3 regions of the Thalassospira sp. UBA848 genome follow, and region 3 is predicted to be linked to each of the others. Evidence: predicted binding sites of a transcription regulator. Region 3 holds the regulator's gene; each other region holds the start of a gene.
What was found. The regulator PhoB, encoded in region 3, activates phosphate uptake and scavenging genes when phosphate is short. The targets are predictions, from matches to a motif close to TNTCATAAAACTGTCA.
Positions count from the first base shown of each region.

Region 1: a site for PhoB is predicted at 1,618-1,633, ahead of B2R48_RS19570 (RNA degradosome polyphosphate kinase). Genes of this name have one in related genera too.
Region 2: a site for PhoB is predicted at 1,427-1,442, ahead of phnF (phosphonate metabolism transcriptional regulator PhnF). Genes of this name have one in related genera too.

Region 1 is NZ_DBGS01000141.1:14,993-18,271, forward strand. It holds gene B2R48_RS19570 (RNA degradosome polyphosphate kinase) at 1-1,517, opposite strand, end outside; gene B2R48_RS19575 (SixA phosphatase family protein) at 1,719-2,267, shown strand; gene aspS (aspartate--tRNA ligase) at 2,506-3,279, shown strand, end outside.
Region 2 is NZ_DBGS01000110.1:19,142-22,420, forward strand. It holds gene B2R48_RS15195 (LysR family transcriptional regulator) at 1-20, shown strand, start outside; gene B2R48_RS15200 (trimeric intracellular cation channel family protein) at 44-679, shown strand; gene phnF (phosphonate metabolism transcriptional regulator PhnF) at 703-1,416, opposite strand; gene phnG (phosphonate C-P lyase system protein PhnG) at 1,550-2,050, shown strand; gene phnH (phosphonate C-P lyase system protein PhnH) at 2,047-2,670, shown strand; gene B2R48_RS15220 (carbon-phosphorus lyase complex subunit PhnI) at 2,673-3,279, shown strand, end outside.
Region 3 is NZ_DBGS01000135.1:30,219-33,497, forward strand. It holds gene B2R48_RS18435 (cation:proton antiporter) at 1-723, shown strand, start outside; gene phoB (phosphate regulon transcriptional regulator PhoB) at 805-1,503, opposite strand; gene phoU (phosphate signaling complex protein PhoU) at 1,521-2,243, opposite strand; gene pstB (phosphate ABC transporter ATP-binding protein PstB) at 2,266-3,069, opposite strand; gene pstA (phosphate ABC transporter permease PstA) at 3,071-3,279, opposite strand, start outside.

The DNA.
Region 1 (3,279 bases), on a different contig from region 3:
AGCGAGCGCGGCGTGGCATAGCCGGTCATGAAGTTAAAGATATTGGCCGCATCACGCCCCAGTGCGGGATCGCACGAGAAGAACGAAATATCGGTATAGAACTTCGCTGTGATCGGATGATAGTTGCCCGTCCCGAAGTGGGTGTAGGTCCGAAGACCATGGGTCTCACGGCGGACCACGAGCGAGATCTTGGCGTGTGTTTTCCAGTCAAGGAAGCCATAGACCACCTGACAGCCCGCACGTTCAAGATCGGCCGCCCAGCGCAGGTTGGCTTCTTCGTCAAAGCGGGCCTTGAGCTCGACCATGGCGGTAACGGATTTACCGGCCTCGGCCGCAGCGATCAGGGCCTTGACGATCGGACTGTTTTCGGACGTGCGATAGAGTGTCTGTTTGATGGTGACGACATCCGGGTCACGTGCGGCCTGCAACAGGAACTGCACCACCACATCGAAATCTTCGAACGGATGATGAACCACCAGATCCTTTTTGCTGATCGCGGCAAAGCAATCGCCCCCAAAGTCACGCACCCGTTCGGGATAGCGCGCGGCATAGGGCGCAAACAGAAGATCATGATGCAGATCGGAATCAATCAGTTGCTTGACGTCCACCACACCGAGCAGGCCATCAACCTTGACGACTTCCTCAAGCGCGACATCAAGTTCATCAATGACGAAATCCAGAAGGTCCTCGGGCATGCCCGCATTGACTTTAAGGCGGATGATGCTGCCACGACGGCGGCGTTTCAGAGCGGTTTTGAAAACGCGCACCAGATCTTCGGCTTCTTCCTCGATTTCAACGTCCGAGTCACGAATGACGCGGAAGAAGCCGTGCTCGATCATGTCAAAGCCCGGGAACATCTTGCCAAGATACAGCAGGATGGCCTGTTCGACCGGAAGATAGCGTTCATTGCGGCCCGGCAGGCGCAGGAAGCGACCGATCTTTTGCGGCACCGGGATTAGCCCGCGCATATTGTGCCCGTCAGCCGGATCAAACAGCTGCATGACGATGGCAAAGCCAAGGTTGGGAATGAACGGGAAGGGGTGCGACGGATCAATGGCAAGCGGGGTCAGCGTCGGGAAAATTTCGCGCATGAAATAGCCATCAAGCCATTTGCGGTCCGTCTGGGTCAGGTCGCCCTGGTCAATGACCGAGATGCCCTGTTTTTCCATTTCGCTGCTCAGTTGACGCCAGACGCGTTGTTGATCCTGCATCAATTGGTTGGCATCAAAGGTAATGGCGCGCAGCTGTTCGGACGGGCTCATGCCATCCTGACTGACCTTGGTCATGCCAGCGCGCATTTGCCCGACGAGGCCTGCGACACGCACCATATAGAATTCATCAAGGTTGCTGGCGGAAATCGACAGAAAGCGCAGGCGTTCAAGCAGCGGGTGCCCCTTGTTCTGGGCTTCTTCAAGAACGCGATTGTTGAATGCCAGCCACGATAATTCGCGGTTAATGAAGCGGCTTTCCGAATCAATGGTGATCGCGCTTGACTGAACTGCAGCGGCGTGTGTCACGCTATGCCTCCTGCGGATTGAGGGAACGTCCTTGAACTTATGCGACAGTTCCCGGTTGCAAATGGAGTATAGGATAACTGCTTGGGTGGGTGCAATTTTCTTAAATTTATGTGTCAGTTTTTCTAATAGCTTCCCGGCCTTCAATGTGGCATGCAGGTACACCGTTTGATCATTATTCGCGACTGCCAAACAGACGAAGACATGAAAACGCTGTTATTGCTTCGGCATGCAAAATCAAGCTGGGCGGACCCGGGGCGTTCGGACCATGACCGCGAGCTTAACCGTCGCGGTGAAAAGGCCGCCCCGTTCATGGGGCGCTATTTGCGTCAGCACGAACTGGTGCCTGATCTGATCTGGTGTTCGACCGCGGCGCGTGCGGTTCAGACCCTTGGTCTGCTTGGGCGTGATTTCGCGACAGATGCCGATGTCATCTATAACGAAGACCTATATATGGCCAGCGAGCGGGTGTTGCTTGAGAACCTGCATCACACCCATGAAGACGCAAAGCAGGTGATGTTTGTTGGCCACAATCCCGGGATCGAGGTGTTTGCCCAGTCGCTTTATGGCGACGGGAACGCGGACGCGAGGGAAATCATGGCGCGCAAATACCCGACCTGCGCCTTGGCGCATTTCGAATTCGATGTCGATCATTGGGGTGAAATCGCGCCCGGAACCGGACGCCTGATCGATTTCATCAAGGTCAAGGACCTTCAGGCGGTCAAGATCGGCCCGGAACCAATTGCCAAATGATTTGCTGATCTGCGTTACGGGCACTTGACGAAGGGCGCGTGTCCGCGTTTTATACCGCTGAAATTTGGGACTCCGTGCTTGAAGGGCAGGGAAACATCACACGCAAGCGCTGCGGATCGTACGCTGATTGATCTGTGGCGGGCACGTTGTGGTGCGTTTTTTGTTTGACAGCGCGGGTCTGGCATGCACCTTTGCGGCCAAATTTGCGGCCCAAGAAATAAAGCAACCTGGAATGACAATGCATCCTTTTCGCTCTCATAACTGTAATGCGCTGCGCGCGACTGACGCCGACGCGGAAGTTCGCCTGTCTGGCTGGATTCACCGTAAACGTGACCACGGCAACCTTCTGTTCGTAGACCTGCGCGACCATTACGGCATCACCCAGGTCGTTATCGACATTTCGAGCCCGCTGTTCGAAACGCTGGACAAAGCGCGCGCCGAAAGCGTGATCACGGTCGATGGCAAGGTTGTCAAACGTACGGCCGAGACCATCAACCCCAACTTGCCGACTGGCGAGATCGAAGTTTACGCATCGAACATCGAAGTGCAGTCTTCGGCCGAAGTTCTGCCGATGCCGGTCTTTGGCGATGTCGAATATGGCGAGGAAGTTCGCCTGCGTCACCGTTACCTTGATCTGCGCCGTGAAAGCGTGCATTCGAACATCGTTCTGCGTTCCAAGGTCATTTCGGCCATGCGTCAGAAAATGACCGCACAGGGCTTCCTGGAAATCCAGACGCCGATCCTGACGGCAAGTTCGCCGGAAGGTGCGCGTGACTTCCTGGTACCGTCGCGTATGCATCCGGGCCAGTTCTATGCCCTGCCGCAGGCACCGCAGCAGTTCAAGCAGCTGCTGATGGTTTCGGGCTTTGACAAATATTTCCAGATCGCACCGTGCTTCCGCGATGAAGATGCCCGTGCCGACCGTTCGCCGGGTGAGTTCTATCAGCTCGACTTCGAGATGGCCTTTGCCACCCAGGAAGACGTGTTTGCGGCGATCGAGCCGGTTTTGCAT
Region 2 (3,279 bases), on a different contig from region 3:
AACCTGTTTCACAACCTTAGGGGCGAGCCCCGCAAAGGACGTCATGACGATTACCGAGATCATCTATTGGCTTGAACTGGCAGGGGTTGCTGTTTTTGCAATCACCGGCGCACTTGAGGCATCCCGTCGTCAGATGGACATGGTGGGGTTCATCCTGATCGCGACCTTTACCGGTATTGGCGGCGGCACAGTGCGCGATGTCATTACCGGGGAAACACCGGTGTTCTGGATCCGTGACACCACCTGGCTTGTGACCTGTGTCGGGGCAGCCGTGATCACGTATTTCACCGCCCATCTGGTCGAGCGACGCTATGTCGCCTTGCTGTGGCTGGATGCGCTGGGGCTGGCGATGTTCGGGGTTACCGGGGCTGCCATTGGCCTTAACCTGGGTGTATCGCCCCTGGTCGCGGTCATTCTGGGCATGATCACCGCCACCTTCGGCGGCATGGTACGTGACGTGGTGTGTAATGAAATCCCGCTTATCCTGCGCCCAGAGATCTATATCACCTGCGCCCTGGTCGGGGCGGCTATTTATGTTGTCGGCACTGCGATCCTTGAATTGCCGCGCGGGCCAATTGCCGTCATTGGCTTTTTTGCAGCCTTCGTGATGCGGGCAAGTGCGATCAAGTTCGGACTGCGTTTCCCGGTCTACAAAACCCGTCCGGGACGTGAATACTAGAAGACCATTAATCTGTCGACGACCTACTCGACGATCAGTTGAACCCGGTCGCTTGAAAAGGCGGTGACACCGTATTCAATCGGCACGCCAGCAGAATCGACGTCGACACTTTCGGTCGAAATCACCGGTCGGTTGCGCGCCTGCTTAAGCAGGTTTGCAACCCGCGATGAGGGCAGGGTCGCGGAAATGCGGGTGGTCTTGCGGCTGTAATCATCAATCCCGAAGCGTTTAAAGGCCTCGGTCAGTGACTTGGTCTCGACAAATATCTCGACAATCCCGTCAAACCTTGCAGCTGGCAGATAACTTGTCGCCACCGCAAGTGGCACACCGTCGGCCTCTGAAACAGAGAACAGCTCAATCACCCGCGTGCCCGGTTTGACATCCAGAAACTGTGCGACTGTCGCAGTGGCCTTGAGAACTTCTGACGAAACAAGGCGTTTGTCGGGCAAGCGATGGCGACCCGATACAATCTGCGAAAAGCGGGTTTTTGAGCCCAGCGGATAATCAAGGATCTGTTCCTGAACAAATGCGCCGCGCCCCTGTTCGACACGGACCACATTGGAATCGACCAATGCGGCCATGGCCCGGCGCACCGTATGACGATTGACGCCAAAACGCCGGACCAGTTCCATCTCGGTCGGCATCTTGTCGCCGGGTGCAAAGACACCATCCGAGATGTCAGCCAGAAGCTGCTTTTCTATTTGCTTCCAGATGGATAGCCCCGGTTCCCAATCCATTGCATTTCCCGTTCATAAAACTTTCACCGCAAGACCTTTGCCAAAGGTGCTGGATCGTCTTATAACGTCAATAGGTATAGACGTCTAGACAAATTTTAGATTTGTCGACATAAGATAAAAAGGGATCAGTTTGATGACGGCGCACCCCGCCCAGAATGCCCGGACCGATCAGAACCGGAACGCAGACACCCACACCGATCCGCAAATCGCTGCGCGGCAGAAATGGATGGCGGTTCTGGCGCGCACATCGCGCGCCCGGCTTGAAACCCAGTGGTCGGAAAATCACAGCAGCGAAAGCTGGACCCACCTGCGCGAACCGCAAATTGGCATGGTGATGGTACGCGGCCGTGCCGGTGGCGCCGGGCAGCGTTTCAACCTTGGTGAAATGACCGTGACACGCTGTGCGGTGACGCTGACTGATGGCACTGTCGGGCATTCCTACGTCAAGGGACGTGATCGTATTCAGGCACAATATGCCGCCCTGTTTGATGCGGTCATGCTGCGCGACGGATCGGCAAGCGACTTTATCGATACGCTAGCTGCCGAACAGGCCGCTGCCAAACGCGATCATGCCCGCAAGGTTGCCGCCACCAAAGTTGATTTCTTCACCCTTGTCCGCGGAGAAGACGAATGACGCCCCAACCCCAATCAACCACCGCCCAGACAAGTGACTTGCTGCCCGGTTTTGATCATGCGGCCTTTGACTCAAACGCTGTTTTTCGCGCCCTGCTTGATGCCATGTCGCGTCCGGGTCGCATTTATGATTTGCCGGTCGCCGTATCCGCCCCCGATGGCCTGAACAAAGCCGCCACTGCAACGCTTCTTGCCATGGCCGATATGGATACGACCATCTGGCTATCGCCAAGTTGCGCGACCAAGGCCGCCGGCGATCATTTGAAATTCCATTGCGGCTGCCCTCTCAGCACGGATGTCAAACAGGCCGATTTTGCGATTGCGCGCATTTCCGATGATCTGTCCTTCGTCACAGACCTTGCCGTTGGAAATGCGGAATATCCGGATCAATCGGCAACCCTGATCCTGATGGTCGATGAGATTTCAGATCGCCCGTCCATGACCCTTAAGGGCCCGGGCATCAAGGATACGCATAGCCTTGCGATCAAGGGGCTCCCCGAAAGCTTCCACGCATGGCGGGCAGAGAACCATCACCTGTTTCCGTGCGGCGTTGATGTGATTTTCGCAAGCGAAGCCCAGATCGCCGCCCTGTCACGCACCACCCGGATCGAGGTCAATTAATCATGTATGTTGCAGTAAAAGGTGGTGAACGCGCCATCAACAATGCGCACAAGCTTCTGGCCGAGCAGCGCCGGGGCGATACGGACATTGCCGAAATCGAAACTGATCAGATCGAACAGCAACTGTCACTGTCCGTCACCCGCGTCATGGCCGAAGGGTCGCTTTATGATCGCGATCTGGCCGCCCTTGCCATCAAGCAGGCCCGTGGCGACCTGATCGAGGCGATCTTTTTGATGCGGGCCTATCGCACGACGCTGCCGCGTTTTGCCTTTTCCAAACCGATCAAAACCGCCGAGATGGATGTTTCACGTCGCATTTCGGCAACCTTCAAGGACTTGCCCGGCGGACAGATCCTGGGCCCGACCTTTGATTACACGCACCGTCTACTGGATTTTACCCTGATGGCCAATGGTGAAGCACCGACCGAGGCACCAAGTGGTGAAAATCCGATTGATGAGAACATGCCGCGCGTTCTCGATGACATCCTGAACTATGAAGGTCTTATTCAGGATGAACCGGTTCCGGTCGATGAAGATGCCCCGGTCGCCGATCTGACCCGCGAGCCGGTCAAATTCCCTGCTGGTCGTGATCTGCGTTTGCAGAACCTGT
Region 3 (3,279 bases):
GCGGTGCCACTTGATATTGCGGCGATGCTGATCCCGGTGGTGGCGATTTCGATGGCGCTGACCCCGACCCTGATCAGTCTGGGCCACAAGATCGAGGAAAAGCTGCATCCCAAAGAAGAAGACCAGCTTGGCAGGATTTCCGAGGAATCCGAGGGCATTCATCAGCATGTTCTGGTGATCGGCAGCGGCCGTGTTGGTCGGGTTCTGGCACGGTTGCTCAAAACCCGCAACATCCCGTTCCTTGTCCTTGATAGTGACGCACAGCAGGTTTCGCGGGGGCGGGCAGAAGGCCTTCCGGTTTACTTTGCCGACGGGTCCAGACCGGAAACTTTCCGGGCTGCACATACGGATGAAGCAAAAATTGCGGTTGTTGCCATGGGGAACCCGCATGCCACGGAAAAAACCGTTGCCCTTTTGCGACAACATTACCCGCATCTGAAGATCTTTGCCCGTGCGCAGGACATCACCCATATCGGGCCACTGTCGCGCCATGGCGCGGATGCCGCCATTCCCGAAGTTCTCGAAACCGGCTTGCGGTTATCCGATCATGTTTTGGCCGCCTGCGACGTACCACAAGAAGATATCGATGCGGAAATCGCCAAGTTCCGCCGCGCGGATATGTTGTTGATGAACGAACTGGCCCCGCGCATGCAGCGCAAACAGGCCAGCGGGGATGCCAAGGAAAGCGGCACCAAGGACAGCACCACCAAGGACAAGCCCTGATCATCAACAGGACGAAACAAAAAACCCCCGTTGATACATGCAACGGGGGTTTTTTGATGACGTCGGTCGGGAAAATGACGTTTAGACGGCGGTTTCTGCATCCAGTGCATAACCGGCCGCACGGACGGTGCGGATGATATCGCGCGTACCCTTGACGTCGTTCAACGCCTTGCGCAGGCGGCGTATGTGAACATCAACCGTGCGGGTTTCGACATAGATGTTCGGGCCCCAAACAGCGTTAAGCAGCTGTTCGCGAGAGAAAACACGCCCCGGATGTTCCAGGAAATAGCGCAAAAGACGGAATTCCGTCGGGCCAAGATGGATGGCCTTGCCGTTGCGACTGACACGATGGGCGGCGAGATCCATTTCGATATCGGAATAGATCAACTGCCCTTGTGGTTGCGCCGGACCGGATCGGCGTAGCAAAGCGCGGATGCGGGCCAGCAATTCACCAATGGCAAACGGCTTGGTGACATAGTCATCAGCCCCGGTATCAAGACCGCGGATACGATCACCTTCTTCGCCACGGGCCGTAACCATGATCACCGGCAAATCGCGGCTTTCAGGTTTGCGACGGATCTGGCGGCAGACTTCGATACCCGACATCACCGGCAGCATCCAGTCGAGCAAAACAAGATCGACATGGGTTTCTGCCAGAATTTTCAACGCTTCGTCACCGTCTCCGGCTTCGACAACCTGCATCCCCTCTCGTTCGAGGTTGTAGCGCAACATGGTTACGATTGCAGCCTCGTCCTCGACGATAAGAACCGTTGGGTCCATCTTCCTATGCTCCAGTGTCACTCATTCGGTTCGACGACCGCGAAATTCGCAGCGTCGTTTTTTGGCCGATCAATCCCCGGCAGGTCTTCGCCCTTGATCCGGTAATAGATCGTCTCGGCGATGTTGGTGGCGTGGTCGCCAATACGTTCGATGTTCTTGGCGATGAACAACAGATGGGTCGACGCGGTAATGTTGCGCGGATCTTCCATCATGTAGGTCAGCAATTCGCGGAACAGCGAATTGTACATGTCGTCCACTTCCTGATCGCGTTCCCAAACCCGGTGGGCCTTTTCAGCGTCGCTTTCGATATAGGCGTCCAGAACATCCTTGATGATTTCCTGGGCCAGCTTGGCCATGTTCGGGATCGCCTGAACCGGGCGGATCGGCGGGATCTGGTTCAGAACCTGTGCGCGTTTGGCGATGTTCTTTGCCAAATCACCGATGCGTTCAAGATCGTTTGACAGCTTAAGGGCCGTAACGACCTGACGCAGGTCATCTGCCATCGGCTGACGCAGGGCCAGAAGACGGACGGCAAAGTCCTGTACTTCCTGTTCAAGAACGTCGATGCGCTGATCGGACAGGATGACTTTCTCGGCCAACTCGGAATCGCGTTTAACGATGGAACGGATCGACGAAATAAGCTGGCTTTCGGCAAGCCCGCCCATCTGCGAAATGATGTTGTTCAGACGGGTCAGTTCCTCGTCGAACGAACTTACGATATGGGTATGATCTTCAGCCATTTATGCGTACTCCTGGTGTCGCTTAACCGAAGCGGCCGGTAATGTAACCCTTGGTGCGTTCGTCCTTCGGGTTGGTAAAGATTTGATCGGTTTCGCCAACTTCAACCAGCTTGCCAAGGTGGAAGAACGCGGTGCGCTGCGACACACGGGCGGCCTGCTGCATGGAGTGGGTGACGATCACAATCGTGTAGTTCGAACGCAACTCATCGATCAGTTCCTCGACCTTGGCGGTCGCAATCGGATCAAGTGCCGAGCACGGCTCATCCATCAGGATGACTTCCGGGCTGACGGCCACCGCACGCGCAATGCAAAGACGCTGCTGCTGACCACCGGAAAGACCAGTTGCAGGCGACTGCAGGCGGTCTTTGACTTCCTTGAGAAGACCGGCACGTTCAAGCGAGGTCATGACGATTTCGTCAAGTTCATCGCGCGAATTGACCAAGCCATGAATACGCGGGCCATAGGCCACATTGTCATAGATGGTTTTCGGGAACGGGTTCGGTTTCTGGAACACCATACCGATGCGCGCGCGCAGCTGAACCACGTCAATGCGCTTGTCATAGATATCGCGACCATCAAGGGTGACTTCACCCTTGAGGGTGACACCGTCAATCGTGTCATTCATCCGGTTCAGGCAGCGCAGGAAGGTGGATTTACCACAGCCCGACGGGCCGATCAGCGCGGTCACCTGCTGTTCGGCGATATCAAGGTTGACCTCATAAAGGGCCTGATTATCGCTATAGAAAAGATCAAGGTTACGCGCGGTCATTTTCGGTTTTTCGACCGACGGCTCTGCCGTCATTGCGCTCTGGGATACAGCAGCCATTTTACCACTTCCGTTCAAATTTTTTGCGCAGATACACAGCCAGTCCATTCATCAGGACAAGGAAGGCCAGCAACACCATAATCGCAGCCGAGGTTTTCTCGACAAAGGCACGTTCCGGGCTGTCTGCCCACAGATAGATCTGCACCGGCAGAACCGTTGCCGGGTCAAGAGCCCCGCCCGGGATATCGACAATAAAGGCCACCATACCGA